DNA from 3 places in the Endozoicomonas montiporae CL-33 genome. Region 3 is predicted to be linked to each of the others. Evidence: predicted binding sites of a transcription regulator. Region 3 holds the regulator's gene; each other region holds the start of a gene.

Region 1 (5,187 bases), 1.2 Mb from region 3:
AGCTTTATCCTATGGAAAATCGTGGCGCAATAAACGACATCAGCATTGGCTCTGCTTTTGTGCAACCCATGAGTTTTGATCTGCCTACTCTGAAACACCACCAGCCAGCACTGTTCATTTCCACACCGGTTCTGAAAAAACAGGAAGGCCTGACCATTCCCTACATCGAACGATTCACACGCCTGCTATCGTGGTTTAACTACAACTTCCGACAAACCTTTTTTATTAACGGTGGTTGGTGGAAAGCCAGTCCCCTGTCGCCACAGGGATTAACCAACAGCACGCTGTATGGTCGCAGCACCAATCAGGAAATGCTCACCAGTTCTGACAGCACGCAGTTGTTTGAAGACGAACTGGTATTTTTACGACCACACCAGAGTGAGCGGGTTATGCTGCAATTTGGCAAGCTGCTGGTCATTCGAAATCAACAGCTTCAGGATACCTGGGAAACGTTTGATCTGACTTACTGACGTTTAAAATGCATCAATAATCAGCTTTATACCAGTTATAAAAAGACCGGTATAAAGCACCCGATAAAAAATATCTTCACGAATACGGTGTACCAGCTTCATGCCTGCATAAACGCCAATCGGGCACAGTGGTAACAGCATAGCCGACAGTTTAAGATTGCTGAGAGTCAGCTCACCCAACCCGTCATAGGCAACCATTTTCGACAGATTAACCACACCAAAAAAGATGGCTGATGTGCCAGCCAGTATCTTTTTATCCAACTTCAGCGGCAACATATAAACGCTCAGCGGGGCACCCCCGGCATGAACGCCAAAACTGGAAAAACCACTGACTGTTGCCCAGAAAATGCCCTTCAGACGACTCGGTTTGCCCGGCTTGGTATTTCTGGAAAAAAACTGATGACAACAAAACAATATGGCTATGCAGCCAACAAGAAAGCGTATGGCACTTTCCGGTAACTGGTAAAATATCAACCAGCCAAGACCGACCCCGGCCAGACCGGGCAACAGAATAATTTTAAGAATATGCCAGTCAACAAAACGTCTCCAGCCCCATATGGCAAACAGATCCATGATTAACAGCAGCGGTAACAGAATGGCTGCGGCCTGAACCGGAGAAATGACCAGAGACATCAGGGGAACCCCCATAACGCCCATGGCGCTGCCCAATCCCCCTTTGCCCAGAGCAGAAATGAGAACTGCCGGTACGGCCACTAACAAAAATGGAACCAGAGGTACGCTAAAATCCATACTCACTCCATTAACAGCCCCTAAAAAAGAGCCGTGTTGATTTCACACGGCTCATATGAGGAGGCTGTCCGAGAATAGACCGCCTCCTGACAACCCGAAAAACTATCCGATCAGAAACCGAGTTCTCTAAGATAGTTCAGACTTCGGCGGGCATCTTCAAAAGGACTGATTTCCGAACCGGGATCACGAAGCTGCTGCAGAGTTATCCAACCCTCGTATTCAACACGATCAAGTGCTTCCTTGATGGCGCGATAATCCAGATCGCCTTCGCCCACAGAGCGCATTACTCCAAAGTCGCAGGCATTCTTAAAGCCAACCATCTGGCTGTTCAGGCAATACTCGAGACGCTGGTTGCAGACATCTTTAAAGTGCACATGCTCAAGCCGGAAGGTACATTCTTTCATCCATTCGGCAGGCTCCATACCCGCATACGCAAAGTGTCCGGTATCCAGACAGAGACCGGCCTTTTCATAGGGCACATCATCCAGCATCCGGGAAATTTCATCATCAAACTCCAGATAGCTACCGGCATGTGGATGAACCACCGCTCGAATGCCGTAGTCGTACATAGCAATATCAGCGATACAGCGAATCGTTGACATCATGGTGCGCCATTTCGGTTTTTCCAGTCTTGGTGCCTGTTCGCTGATACCGGCAAAGCGTTCTCGCATGTCATTGACCGCATCAACGATCACGAGCTGCTTAGCCCCAACTGAATGCAGCAGCTGGCAAACTTTCCTTGTTTTCGACAGAGTTTCCTCAAGACGGGTGCGATCCCACAACTGCTCATACACCCTGCCCGAGATCACGGACATTCCCCGTATCCCCAGTTCATCTTTCAGCATACTGCCATCGGTTGGGAAGTAACCATAAGGCCCAAGCTCAATACTGGAATAACCCGCTTCTGATGCTTCCTGCAAAAGATCGCGCCATACAGGGCTATCCGGACACTGTGGATTACCTACACCCCAGGAACAGGGCGCAGCGGCAAAGCGGTAACGATCGTGTTTTTTAGTTGGACTTATCATGATCAGGTTCCTGCCTGTAGTTAATAATTCCTAATGGCATGGCACTTTTGACAGGAACAATCCTTTGCTGCCAGAAAACCCGCTGTTTCGCAGCGGTTTCGCTGTACTGCCAAACGGTTGTGTAACTGTGCCTGAAATCCGGCAACAGTCGAACACAGCCATGACCTTCTGCCTGATATATATCAGATGGTGTTTATTACAGACATTGATATTGGACATTCTTTCTGTCGTTTATTGACATATCCGCACACAAAAGCACGACACATTTATCGGTTAGCTTTAACAAAGGGTTTAACTGGCGGTTTTATAGTCAATAGTCGTATAAAATCACTCCGTCGTTGACCTGAGTCAGTCTAATTAAATTGAATAACGCCGATGATCGAAACGTTTCGAACAGTTATTAACCACTCTACAATCTGCTGACTGATTATGCCTTCCACCTTTCCTGCCAAACCTGACACAGACAGACCCAATATCATCTACATCATGTCTGATGATCATGCAGTCAGAGCCGTCAGTGCCTATGGCAGTGATATTGCCCATCTGGCTCCGACGCCAAACATTGACCGAATTGCCCGTAATGGGGTGCGTTTTGACGAATCCTTTGTGACTAACTCTTTGTGCGGCCCGTCTCGCGCGGCTATGTTTACCGGAAAATTTGGTCACAAAAACGGGTTTAATCATAATGGTCAGCTGTTCGATGGTTCGCAGGATGTCTGGCCACGCCTGCTGAAAGAGGCTGGATATACGACAGCCGTTATTGGCAAATGGCATATCAACCTGACGCCCGACGGCTTTGACTTTGATCACTGGGAAGTTCTCAATGATCAGGGGGAATACTACAACCCGGACTGGATTACCAAAGAAGGCGTTCAGAAGGAGATGGGCTACACCACCGACCAGATCACCAACAAAACCCTGAACTGGCTCGATCAACAACGCGATAAGTCCAAACCTTTTGCTCTGGTCATGCATCATAAGGCGCCACACAGGAACTGGATGCCAGCTCCACGCCACACCCGCGCTTTTGAACAGGTAGAGTTTCCGATACCGGACAACTACTTCGACACTTACGAAGGCCGGGTGGCTGCACAAATGCAAACCATGAACATCTATCGCGATGCCCAGGAAGGGCACGACCTGAAAATGACCACTGCCGTTGGTGAAGCAGAATGGCGCGAAGATATATGGCCTCACCTGTTGCAACGAATGACACCGGAGCAACGTGCACAATGGGATGCCGCCTATCAGGAGCGAAATGATGCCATGAACGCGAACGAGACAAACTGGTCCGATGAAGTGATGGCTATCTGGAAGTATCAGCGTTATCTGCAGGACTATCTGGCGACAATTAAGTCCGTGGATGAGTCGGTTGGTGAAGTGCTGGACTACCTTGAGGTGAACGATCTGGCAGAAAACACCATTGTCGTTTACACGTCAGATCAGGGCTTCTATATGGGAGAGCACGGCTGGTTTGATAAACGCTTTATGTACGAAGAATCATTCCGCGCTCCCTTGCTGATGCAATATCCGGCAAGAATCAGAGCAGGAACAGTAGTCAGTCAACTGGTACAGAATATCGATTACGCACCGACCTTTCTGGAATACGCCGGTGTTGATATACCGACAGAAATGCAGGGCGAATCGATGGTGAGCATCATTGAAGGCACTGAATCTAACTGGCGCTCGTCACTGTATTACCATTTCTATGAGTATCCGGCAATGCACGACGTTAGTCGTCATTATGGTGTTCGGGACAGCCGCTACAAACTGATGCACTTTTATTATCAGATGGATGAGTGGGAGTTTTATGACCTTGCTAAAGATCCGACAGAAATGAACAATGCCATCAATGACCCGGCTTATAGCGGTGAAATTGAACGTTTGAAGGCAGAAATAAAAAGGCTTGAAACTTATTACGACGTGCCGCCAAGCACTGACTGGATAGACCGGCCGCTGGAATATAAGCCTGCACCAACGCTGAAAGAATTATTTCCACACAGCTTTCACTCCAACACAGAGCAAGAGTCATAGCCAAGGCATAGAGAAGATTAACTTAATATCTTTCTCATCCTTGAAAGCACCGGGAAACGCTCTTGAACTGCTGGGCAAACCGGTTTTGTTATTAAAAAGCGTACAATGCAGTGTTATGGACGTACCTTTCAGATGACCTGACTGAAAGATATAGCTAATGTCTGCATTGTAGGCCTGCTCCCGCAGTTTTTTAGAAGACGTTACGGCAGGATTGAGTGTATTAGGTTTGCCATCCCAGCCAAAGGCATAAGACAAGCCAGCACTCCATCCGTGTTTAAAGTGGTACCAACCCCCAAAAAACACGGCTTTCTCACCATTATGGTTGAAGTCAGAGCGACTATCCCACCACACTTCATAGGCACCGTTTGAACCGCCGGACCCACCGTTGTAACCCGTGGGTCGAAAGGCAAAATTAGATTCAGACCCTTTCACATTGGTGTAGCTTGCCTCAGCTCTGAACGTCCAACGATGAAGGTGAATGTTTGACATTAGAACATGCTGGTACGCTAAACCCTCAAAAATATCATTGGTTGTGTTTTTTGTGTGATCTGCATTCCAAACAATACCACCGTCGTTTTTATCGTTCATCGCATAGAGCTGGTAGCTCACAGCCAATAAATGCCCGGAATAAGCCAGTTTGAATTTATAGAGGTCGATAAAATCTTCACCCTGACCAAAACCGCCCATCACACTCACGCCGTTGCCCAGATCATAATGAGCGCCAACACTGTAAACACTGTTAAGTGCCGTACCATCTTTGCGCAATAGGGTTTTCATGTCATAAATCCATGGCTTTTTATATTGATCAGCCCACATCAATGCGACAATCAAACCCTCATAATGAAAAGCCGCCTCTCCACCACGATAGGTTCCCGGGACAAAGCTTAAATTTACCCCCAACACCC
Region 2 (5,187 bases), 2.1 Mb from region 3:
TCTCGTAGTGAGTTTTATCTTGGTATTCAGACCCTCTACAATGCCGCTGGAGAATGCTTTTTTGCCCTGAACCAGTTCAGGATAAGAGGCCTGTGTCGTCGAATGGTTTTAGCTACTTTCTTCATTGGCTCTATCTTTGATCGCATAACCCTTGTACACCAGCGATCTAATATCCTGCAGTGATTCACCATCAATCAAAGCATTAATCATACGCTGGCCAGACTTACCATTGATGTCGCTGATCAGGCCTCCAAGACGAATTCCGCTGTCATCGAGAGTTTTATGGAGCCGGTTCATCTCAGTGGCTATTTGTTTAACAACAGTGTCTCGGCGTCGAGTCAGTAAGCGCAACTGCTCCTGATCAGGGTGTGGTACAAAGCTCGGACGAACCAGACCACAATGAGCAAGCTGGGCTAGCCACTGACTGTCCAGTGTATCTGTTTTACGACCAGGTACATTTTTAACATGCCGGGCATTGACTACCCGGGGTGTCAAACCAAAGCCAATAATGGATGCATAAATGCTTTTCCAGTAAACCCCCGTGCTTTCCACCACCACAAGATCAATTTGGTGCTGCTGAAGGAACTGGCACATTAACTCCCGATCTTTGCGGAAAGTACCAAACTCACGGGTAAGCACCTGAGTATCACCCTCAGGCATTTCTTTGCGAACGGCAACCATGACCATCATTTTGTGGACATCAATGCCTGCACAGTTTTTCACAATCGTTTGCATCATCTATGCTCCAAACGTTCACGGAGGAACGGCAGAGCCTGACGGACTGAATCGGATCGCCATAATCTCACTTGGAGAAAAGGGCTGTTTGCCGTGCATTCAATGTTCCAGAGGTGGAACCTGATGGTGCCAGCTCTGAATCATGAGATAAGCGAGGGTGCGAACGATCCAGCCCAGGTCAATTTGAGTTCAGGGTCTAAAAGCCACTGCAAAAACATCGACCACTGTCAGGCTCTGCTTCAGTTGCATTGTGGCAGAACATTATTTTCATAGTGCGGGGTGGCCGGAGATGTGGTCATGACAATTTGAGGTTATTAGCAAGAAGCAAAGAGACAAACCCTGCGAGGGGGCAGAGCTTGTCTTATCAGGTGATTACAACTGGAGATTAATCTCACCGGCAATGATTTCGGCCTGTGGTCCGAGAATGACTTGCAGGCTACTGCTGCTAAGGCGAACGATGCCTTTCGCGCCAAGCGCTTTCAGTCCGGCTTCATCCACACGGTTGGAATCTTTCAGAGTCAGTCGCAGGCGGGTAATGCAGGCACCGACTTCTTTCAGGTTATCTTTTCCGCCCAGCATGGTGATGTAGTGATCAGCGCGTTCGGAAGCATCCACCTTGATGGTTTCAACCACTTCTTCGTCTTCACGACCAGGGGTTTTCAGGTTGAAGACCTTAATGGCGAAGTAGAAAGTGCAGAAGTAGATGGCGGCAAAGGCAAGCCCGATCAGAACCAGAGTGACAGGGTTAGTTGCCAGTCCCCAGTTCAGCAGAAGGTCAAAGGCACCGGCAGAGAATCCGAAGCCGTGCAGGACTCCCATGGCATTAGTGACTACCAGTGAAAGGCCTGTCAGTACAGCGTGAGCGGCATAAAGTGCGGGAGCCAGGAACACAAACAGGAATTCCAGAGGCTCGGTAACACCGGTCAGGAAAGCAGTCAGACCTACAGAGAACAGAACCCCGCCGACTTTCGCACGGTTTTTTTTATGAGCTGTCAGGTACATAGCCAGAGCAGCGGCGGGCAGACCAAACATCATTACAGGGTAGAAACCTGCCATGAAGACACCGGCAGTCGGATCGCCTGCAAAGAAGCGTGGCAGGTCGCCATTTACAATTTCACCGGCAGCGTTGGTGAACTCACCCAGACCGAACCAGAACACAGAGTTCACAACATGGTGCAGGCCCACAGGAATCAAGCCACGGTTCAGAACGCCATAGAAGAACTGACCAATAGGGCCGGACTCGGATACGCCCATGGCAAAGGCATTAATGCCACTTTGAATGGATGGCCATACATAACCGGCCACTACCGAAACCGCCAGGGCAATCAAACCGGTCATAATAGGAACCAGTCGTTTACCTCCAAAGAAGGCAAGATAAGAAGGCAGTTCGGCAGTATGGAATTTATTGTAACTGTGTCCGGCGATGATGCCGGCGATGATGCCGCCAAAGAATGACATATCAATGTCGGCATTAATGGTTTTTGCCGCAGCAGTCAGAACAAAGTAACCAACAGCACCCGCCAGAACAGCAGAACCCGCGTCGTCTTTGGCAAGACCGGCTGCGATACCCATGGCAAACAACAGAGGCAGGTTACTGAAAACAGCGTTACCGGCTTCTGCCATGAAAGCTATATTCAGCAGATCCGGTTGGCCAATACGAAGTAACAGGGCAGCAACAGGCAAGGTGGCGATAGGGAGCATCAATGCTTTGCCGAGCCTTTGCATATAGTTGAGAATATTCATGTGGTCGTCTCTTTATTGGAGTCAGTTGCTAGAGTTTTTGTTGGTTGAATGGCAACCTGTTTTTTCTTGTTCACAATGTGGTTGATACCTGTTTTACAGGTCATTGATCAAAGAAAACCAGACGAGCAATAGCACCACACAGTGTCCCATTTTGCTTGCTGCTCTCAGGTTGACAGGAAGTAACAGATCCGATCGTTAAATCCCTTAATGGTGATCATAAAGAATTATTTTACGTTGTAAATTAAATTGTGTTTCCTATTGGTTGTGTCTTTTGACATGTATCAATAAACCCGTTGCTTCGTTAAGGAAATATCATAAAACCAGCTGATTCTGGTTGGTTTGTGAGCATTAATCACAAGTTCAGTAGAAAAAGAAGAGGAATAGTAGTCAACGAGTTGTTGTTTGTGCAAGAACGCCTTTTTTGATAGACCGATATATTTTACATTGAAAAATATATCGGTCTGATGCATGCTTTCGCATATTGAGATCCAAGCTTCCAAGCTGTTGGTCACTTAACAATAAATGCCAGACTGCTTATTAAACAGGGAACCTTTATGCGACTTATTCCATTAAAAACACCGGAAACAACAGCCTTCTGGACAGCTCGCTATATCGTTAATCGAATTAAGCAGTTCAAACCTACTGAGCAGAAACCTTTTGTATTGGGGCTGCCAACCGGTGGTACGCCGATAGGCACCTATCAGGAGCTTATTCGGTTATACAAGGAAGGCGAAGTGAGCTTTAAGCATGTTGTAACATTCAATATGGATGAATACGTTGGCTTGCCTGCAGGGCATCCCGAAAGTTATCGACAGTTCATGGAAAACCAGTTATTCAGTCACATTGACCTGCCTGCTGAAAATATCCACTTTCTTAACGGCAATGCAGACAATCTGGATCAGGAATGCCTTGCTTATGAAGAAACGATTTCATCGTTCGGTGGCATTGAGTTATTTCTCGGCGGAGTAGGAAGGGATGGGCATATTGCGTTCAATGAACCCGGTTCATCACTGGCGTCCCGTTCACGTATCAAAACCCTGACGGAAGACACCCGCCGGGCGAATGCGCGATTTTTTGATGGTGATATAACTCAGGTGCCTAAACTGGCATTAACCATCGGTGTGGCAACCTTGCTAGATGCCAGAGAGGTGATTATTCTTGCCACCGGCGCTGACAAGAGTCGGGCTGTTCATGCTGCCGTTGAAGGCTCTGTAAACCACCTCTGGACCGTCTCTGCCATGCAGCTTCATCCCCGATCCATACTGGTGTGTGACGAAGCCGCCACCATGGAATTAAAAGTCAAAACACTCCGTTACTTTGAAGATATTGAAGCTAAAAACATCAGGGAAATGAGCCGTTATGCTGTATAAAAACGTCAGATATGCATTGACCAACTTTATACTTCCGGACGGGGTAACAGATTCCGGCAAGAGCAACATAAAAACGATTGTTGTCTCTGACGGATTGATAGAGCAGGTCAGCCCTGATGCTCCGGAAGACACCAGTATTGAAACCATCGATTTAAAGGGAAGCGTGTTGGCTCCCGGTTTTATCGACTTGCAGATAAACGGCTGTGGTGGTGTGCTTTTCAACGACGATATATCGGAATCAACGCTGGATATCATGCACGACACCAACCTGCGCTCCGGGTGTACCAGTTTTCTGCCTACATTAATCACCTGCAGCGATGAAGACATGGTTAAAGCTGTTGACGTTGCCAGACGGTATAAAGATAAACACCCTGATCGGGTACCCGGACTGCATATTGAAGGCCCCTACATTAACAAGCTCAGAAAGGGCATTCATGATGAACGTTATATACGACAGCCTTCATCTGAAATGATCGACTTTCTCTGTAACAATGCCGATGTGATCACAATGATGACTCTGGCGCCCGAAGTCTGCTCATCATCTGACATCAGACAATTGAATCAGGCAGGCATTATTGTTGCCATTGGGCATAGTGATGCGACTCTGGAACAGGTTCGTGAAGCAGAACAGGCGGGAGCTTCTTTCGTCACACACCTTTTTAATGCAATGAGCCAGATGCAGAATCGGGAGCCGGGTGTGGTGGGCGCAGTGCTTTGTGGCGAATCTCTGGGAGCAGGTATTATTGCTGACGGTTATCATCTGGACTGGAACAACCTGAGACTCAGCCAGAAGCTTCTGAAAGACCGCCTGGTTCTGGTCAGCGATGCAGCGGCGGCAGCCGGATCGGATATTGAATCCTTCTCGTTTGGCGGGCAAACGGTTTATCACGCTAACGGCATGTGTACTAACAAAGATGGTACACTGGGCGGTTCAGCCCTGACGATGGCTGAAGCGGTACGTAACTGCATCGCCCAGGGCATTTCCGAAACTGATACTGTCAGCATGGCCACCCGAAACCCTGCCAATGCCATTGGATTAACCGAGGTGATGGGCTCTATTCGGGTTGGAAGCTATGCGAACCTTGTTGTGCTTGATAAAAGCTATAACGTGACAGGCACAGCCAGTGGTGGACGCCTGATAATGACCAGGCAGACCTGAGACTTTTTTAACTGTTATGACGAATATGATTGCCAATATGGACTTTGTAAAACAGCGAAATATCACCGCTGTTTACAAAACCATTGTCAATGCGAACGGAATTTCCAGAGTTCAGATTGCCCGGGAGTGTAACCTTGCCGGAGGCAGTGTCACCCGTATCACCAAGTTTCTGGTTGAGCA
Region 3 (5,187 bases):
AAAACAATCGAGAATAATTATGAATAACACACCCGTGTGGGATACAGGTCTGATCAGCAAGTACAACCTGTCTGGTCCACGCTACACCTCATACCCAACGGCCGTTCAGTTTTCTGAAGACTTTGATCAAAAGCACTATCAATCCAGTGCCTGGCACAGCTCGGCCACTGACAAACCACTGTCGCTTTATTTCCACATTCCATTTTGTCAGCACGTCTGCTATTACTGCGCCTGCAACAAGATTGTCACCCGAAATACGGATCAGGCGGAAACTTACCTGAAGTATTTATTTAAGGAGATTGAACTTCAGGCTGAACTGTACAATGCAAAGCAGGAAGTACAACAATTGCATCTGGGCGGCGGCACGCCAACGTTTCTGAATGAACAACAGATCAGTGCCCTGATCAATAAAGTGTCTGAACACTTCACACTGTCGCACGGTAACGATATTGACTATTCCATAGAGCTGGACCCCCGTGAAGTAGACTGGCCCATGATGGCAACACTGCGCGACTCAGGCTTTACGCGCATCAGCATTGGTGTTCAGGATCTGGATCCGGTCGTTCAAAAAGCGGTTAACCGGCTGCAAACGGAAGAGCAGATCCAGTCTGTTCTGGATGCTGCACACGCCATGGCCTTCAAATCCGTCCATATGGATCTGATCTACGGTCTGCCTCACCAGACACTGAACGGCTTCATGACCACCATCAATAAAATCATCACCATGCAACCGGACCGGGTGTCACTATTTAACTACGCTCACCTGCCACACCGATTTATGCCACAGCGCCGCATCAGTGAAGCAGATTTACCCGATGCCAGTGTCAAACTACAGATACTGCAACAGGCCACCCGTAAATTATTAGACAGTGGTTACGTGTATATCGGCATGGATCATTTTGCACTGCCCGATGATGAACTGGCGATTGCCCAGGAAGAAGGCACACTGCATCGCAACTTTCAGGGGTACACCACACACAGCCAGTGCGATCTGGTAGGGATGGGCGTATCTTCAATCAGCAAGGTAGGAAAAACCTACGCACAGAACCATACAGACATGGCCGAGTATCAATCAGCCATTGATGAAAACCGGCTGCCTTTGCATCGCGGCTTGAAAATGACGAAAGACGACCAGATTCGCCAAAGCGTTATTAACGAGCTGATCTGTCATTTCAGGCTTGAGCCAGCCATGATTGAACAGCAATACGGAATCGATTTTCCGACTTACTTCCTGTCTGAACTGATTAATCTAAAGCCTTTAGAACAAGACGGACTGGTCTCAGTGACACCCGAAGTTCTGGAAGTAACACCGGCTGGCAAGCTGCTGATCAGAAACATCTGTATGGTGTTTGACCGTTATTTTCAGCAGCAAAATAATGTGAAGCATTTTTCTAAAGTTATTTAAGCTCAGACGTTCAAAGGTTAACTCACTTTAACCGGTTAACCTTTGATTCCCCCAAAAACAGTCAGCAAAAACACCGGCACTATGATCAACTGAAGGCAGAGCCACAAGAATATTCCCTCATCAAATCAGCCTTGCCTGACACGTTTTTTACACAATAATTCCATAGAAGCCCCACAGAGCAACACAACAAAACATTGCTCCTGATGAAACCCAGTACAAACCAGTCGCAAAAAACCTGCTCAAAACCCCAAAAAAGAACAAAACATCCACCAACGAGACTAGGCATTAACCGCAACAAAATGCGACTTGCCGAATTAAGTTTAAAAAACGATCAATATCAACATTCGTAGGTCAACACCGCACTTACACTTTCAAAATATTTTCCATAAAATAGTCAGCGTTTTGCATTTAAAGACCTTGAGGGCACTCGATGACGTCCAAGCCCAACGTCCGACAACCAAGCCATGTGGCCTGCAGGGATTGCAGTCTCAGCTCTCTGTGCCTGCCGCTGGCGTTGAGTGTGAAAGATATTGACAATCTGGATCGCATCATTAAACGCGGTCGTCCGCTGAAAAAAGGTGAGCACCTGTTCCTGGAAGGGGATCCGTTTGACAGCGTTTACGCTGTTCGCTCCGGTGCCATCAAAACCTACACTGCTACTAACGAAGGTGAAGAACAGATTACTGCCTTCTATCTGCCAAGCGAAATCCTCGGCCTGAGTGGTATGGACACTGACGTGTATCCGGTATCCGCCCAGGCTATGGAAACCACCATGGTGTGTGAAATTCCGTTTGAGCAGCTGGAGATGCTGTCTGATGACTTCCCGGAGCTGCGTCGTCACCTGATGCGCCTGATGAGCAAAAAGATCAGGGAAGACCAGCAAATGATGATGCTGCTGTCCAAGAAGAATGCAGATGAGCGTATTGCTACGTTCCTGATCAATCTTGCCAGCCGCTTTCGTCGCCGTGGCTTCTCATCCCAGTCGTTCAGACTGTCCATGTCTCGCAATGAAATGGGCAACTATCTGGGACTGGCGGTAGAAACGGTCAGCCGCGTTTTCACACGTTTCCAGAAAAATGGTCTGATTTCAGCCGTTGGCAAGGAAATTGAAATTCGTGATGCAGTTCAACTATGCTCTCTGGCTGGCGGGAAAGCCGCCGATATTGAGCAGATCATTGCAACAAACTGATCTGATGTAATCGGATTCAGGAGCCTGCCGGATTGTTGAGTACTTATGTACACATCCGGCGGTTGCTTCCGTTCCAGCCACCAAACCTCACATCACACGCACAGTAACTGGTTGCCATTTCATGATCATCGACGATTTTTATCTTAAGTCCCAGATTCGCAGCGTTCCGGACTGGCCGAAGCCCGGCGTTCTATTTCGGGATGTCACCACTATTTTTGAAAACCCCAAAGCCTGGCGCGGCGTGATGGACAGTTTTATCCACCGCTACATGGAACTGGATTTCAGCCATATTGGCGCCATGGATGCCCGCGGCTTCCTGATCGGCTCCAACCTCTCCTATGTACTCAACAAGCCACTGGTTCTGTTTCGCAAGAAAGGCAAGCTACCTGCGAAGACCCTCTCTGTGGAATATGATCTGGAGTACGGCACCGCCAGCCTGGAAGTCCACGCCGACAGTTTGCACAAAGGTGATCGCGTTTTATTGGTAGACGACCTGATTGCAACCGGCGGAACCCTTCTGGCTGCAGTTCAGCTGATAGAAAAACTCGGAGCAAAAACCATTGAAGCCGCAGCCATTATGGATTTGCCCGACCTCGGTGGCTCCCGTCGTCTGCAAAATGCTGGCGTTCCCACTTTTTCTTTGTGTGCATTTGAGGGCGAATAATGCTTCCCGCCACTTAGGAGGCTGTCCGAGAGAGAACCAACCGGTTCTCTCTGTACAATATTTCTTACACTTTATTTCCAAATGTCTGGTGCTTCAGTATTAAGCGGGTGATACGATAAAAATGAATAATGCATAACAAGGATTCAGGCATGGGAATCTGTGCAAAGGAATTGCGCCTCCACGTTGTTCGTCCAACCCTGAAACACCTCCAGATGTGGAGCCCTACGGCTGAAAACCTGTTACTGGGAACAGCTGCACGAGAGTCTGAGCTGGGATTTCATATCAAACAGGATCATCACCGGGCACTGGGGATTTACCATATTTCTCCGCGAATGCATCGAAATATCTGGGATTTTTATCTGGCGAAACGATCAGAACTTTCAAGTCTGGTCAGAGGACTGGCCAGCCAGAGAGAATTTCTTTGCCATCCACACCTTGAGCTGGCGACAAACCTCTCTTACGCAACAGCTATTGCATGGCTGGTCTATTGCAGAACTGAAAAGAACATACACTCAATGCCTAAAGATGATATCGAGGGTCTTGGCAAACTCTGGCATAACCATTTTCACCGCCACAACCCCGGTTCAGTGCAAAGCTTTGTAGACAGTTACGAGCGGCTGATCACAGGGGAGACCAGCCAGACGGGAGAAAATCAGACATCAACAGCAATCCGCAGCCTATGATCAGCCACGGGCATCGCGGGCTTCTGCGCATTTGATGCACAGATCGGCATAGGGCATAGCTTCCAGACGGGCAGGTGCTATTTCGCCTCCGCAACCAACACAATAGCCGTAGTCATCGTTATTCATGCGATCAAGCGCCAGATTGATTTTATTCAGTTCAATCTTTGCTTCATTACCAAGAGCATCAATCACCTCATCATTCTCACGCTCCTGTGCCTGCTCCGACCAGTCGGCACTGGCTTTACGAGTGACGTCTTTTTTAATGTTATGCAGCCGCTCGCTCAGTTCATCACGGCGGTTTAGCATCCAGTCTCTCAACTTGTTGTGATCACTCATAAAAATCCCCTGAATATTGTGTTTTCGAAGGTTATTGTTGGTACTGACTATCCCTGAGTTGCTGTAAATTCAGCAAAAATGGTCATGAAAGTTAATACAGGCCAAGTCAAGAGCGCCTGATAAAAGGTTATCGGTCTTGCTTCAAGTCCACAGTCGGCTGTCTGTCGCTTGTACAGATTAAAGTTAGCGGATGATCCAAACCCTGCAGAACATTTTATCTCATATAATGACACACTCTGCCTATACGGAAACAGCATCTGACCATTGATCTACATCAATAATGCTCTCGCGGTTGTTGTTGCTCGCAGTCGCTATTGGTAGTTGCACCGGATTGCGGCTAACTATTGCACACCGCTATAATCGCGAGCTTTAACTCGGAATCAGTGTTCTAAATCTATGACCTCGACCACCCTGACTGGCGCAGAAAAATACAACTTTAACAAACTCCAGAAAAAACTCAGACGCCACACCGGCAAGGCCATTGAAGACTTCAATATGATTGAGGACGGTGACCGGGTCATGGTGTGCCTGTCAGGCGGCAAAGACAGCTACACCATGCTGGACATTCTGATGAGCCTTCAGAAAAGTGCCCCTATCCACTTTGAGCTGTTTGCCGTTAACCTTGACCAGAAGCAGCCAGGTTTCCCTGAACACGTTCTGCCAGAGTACCTTGAGACTACCGGTGTGCCTTACCACATTATTAACCGCGACACATATTCTGTCGTTAAGTCCAAGATTCCGGAAGGCAAAACCACCTGCGGTCTGTGTTCCCGCCTGCGTCGCGGCACTCTGTATTCTTTTGCGGAAGAGATTGGCGCCACCAAGATCGCCCTGGGCCATCACAAGGACGATATTGTTGAAACCCTGTTTCTGAACATGTTCTATGGCTCACGCCTGTCTGCCATGCCAC

Evidence for each region. The regulator FNR, encoded in region 3, switches genes on or off when oxygen is low (the NO sensors DNR and NnrR bind a similar motif). The targets are predictions, from matches to a motif close to TTGATNTANATCAA.
Region 1: a site for FNR is predicted at 2,421-2,434, ahead of EZMO1_RS22550 (sulfatase family protein). Genes of this name have one in related genera too.
Region 2: a site for FNR is predicted at 2,750-2,763, ahead of nagE (N-acetylglucosamine-specific PTS transporter subunit IIBC). Genes of this name have one in related genera too.

Annotation. Positions count from the first base shown of each region.
Region 1 is NZ_CP013251.1:4,888,795-4,893,981, forward strand. It holds gene EZMO1_RS22535 (alanine racemase) at 1-470, shown strand, start outside; gene EZMO1_RS22540 (sulfite exporter TauE/SafE family protein) at 474-1,220, opposite strand; gene EZMO1_RS22545 (TIM barrel protein) at 1,331-2,248, opposite strand; gene EZMO1_RS22550 (sulfatase family protein) at 2,678-4,282, shown strand; gene EZMO1_RS22555 (OprD family outer membrane porin) at 4,277-5,187, opposite strand, start outside.
Region 2 is NZ_CP013251.1:302,680-307,866, reverse strand. It holds partial or broken gene EZMO1_RS27495 (transposase) at 1-176, opposite strand, end outside; gene EZMO1_RS01420 (IS110 family transposase) at 109-660, opposite strand; gene nagE (N-acetylglucosamine-specific PTS transporter subunit IIBC) at 1,108-2,478, opposite strand; gene nagB (glucosamine-6-phosphate deaminase) at 3,033-3,848, shown strand; gene nagA (N-acetylglucosamine-6-phosphate deacetylase) at 3,865-5,007, shown strand; gene EZMO1_RS01395 (ROK family protein) at 5,024-5,187, shown strand, end outside.
Region 3 is NZ_CP013251.1:3,664,325-3,669,511, forward strand. It holds gene hemN (oxygen-independent coproporphyrinogen III oxidase) at 20-1,405, shown strand; gene fnr (fumarate/nitrate reduction transcriptional regulator Fnr) at 1,836-2,594, shown strand; gene EZMO1_RS16790 (adenine phosphoribosyltransferase) at 2,716-3,258, shown strand; gene EZMO1_RS16795 (hypothetical protein) at 3,408-3,941, shown strand; gene EZMO1_RS16800 (TraR/DksA family transcriptional regulator) at 3,942-4,277, opposite strand; gene ttcA (tRNA 2-thiocytidine(32) synthetase TtcA) at 4,674-5,187, shown strand, end outside.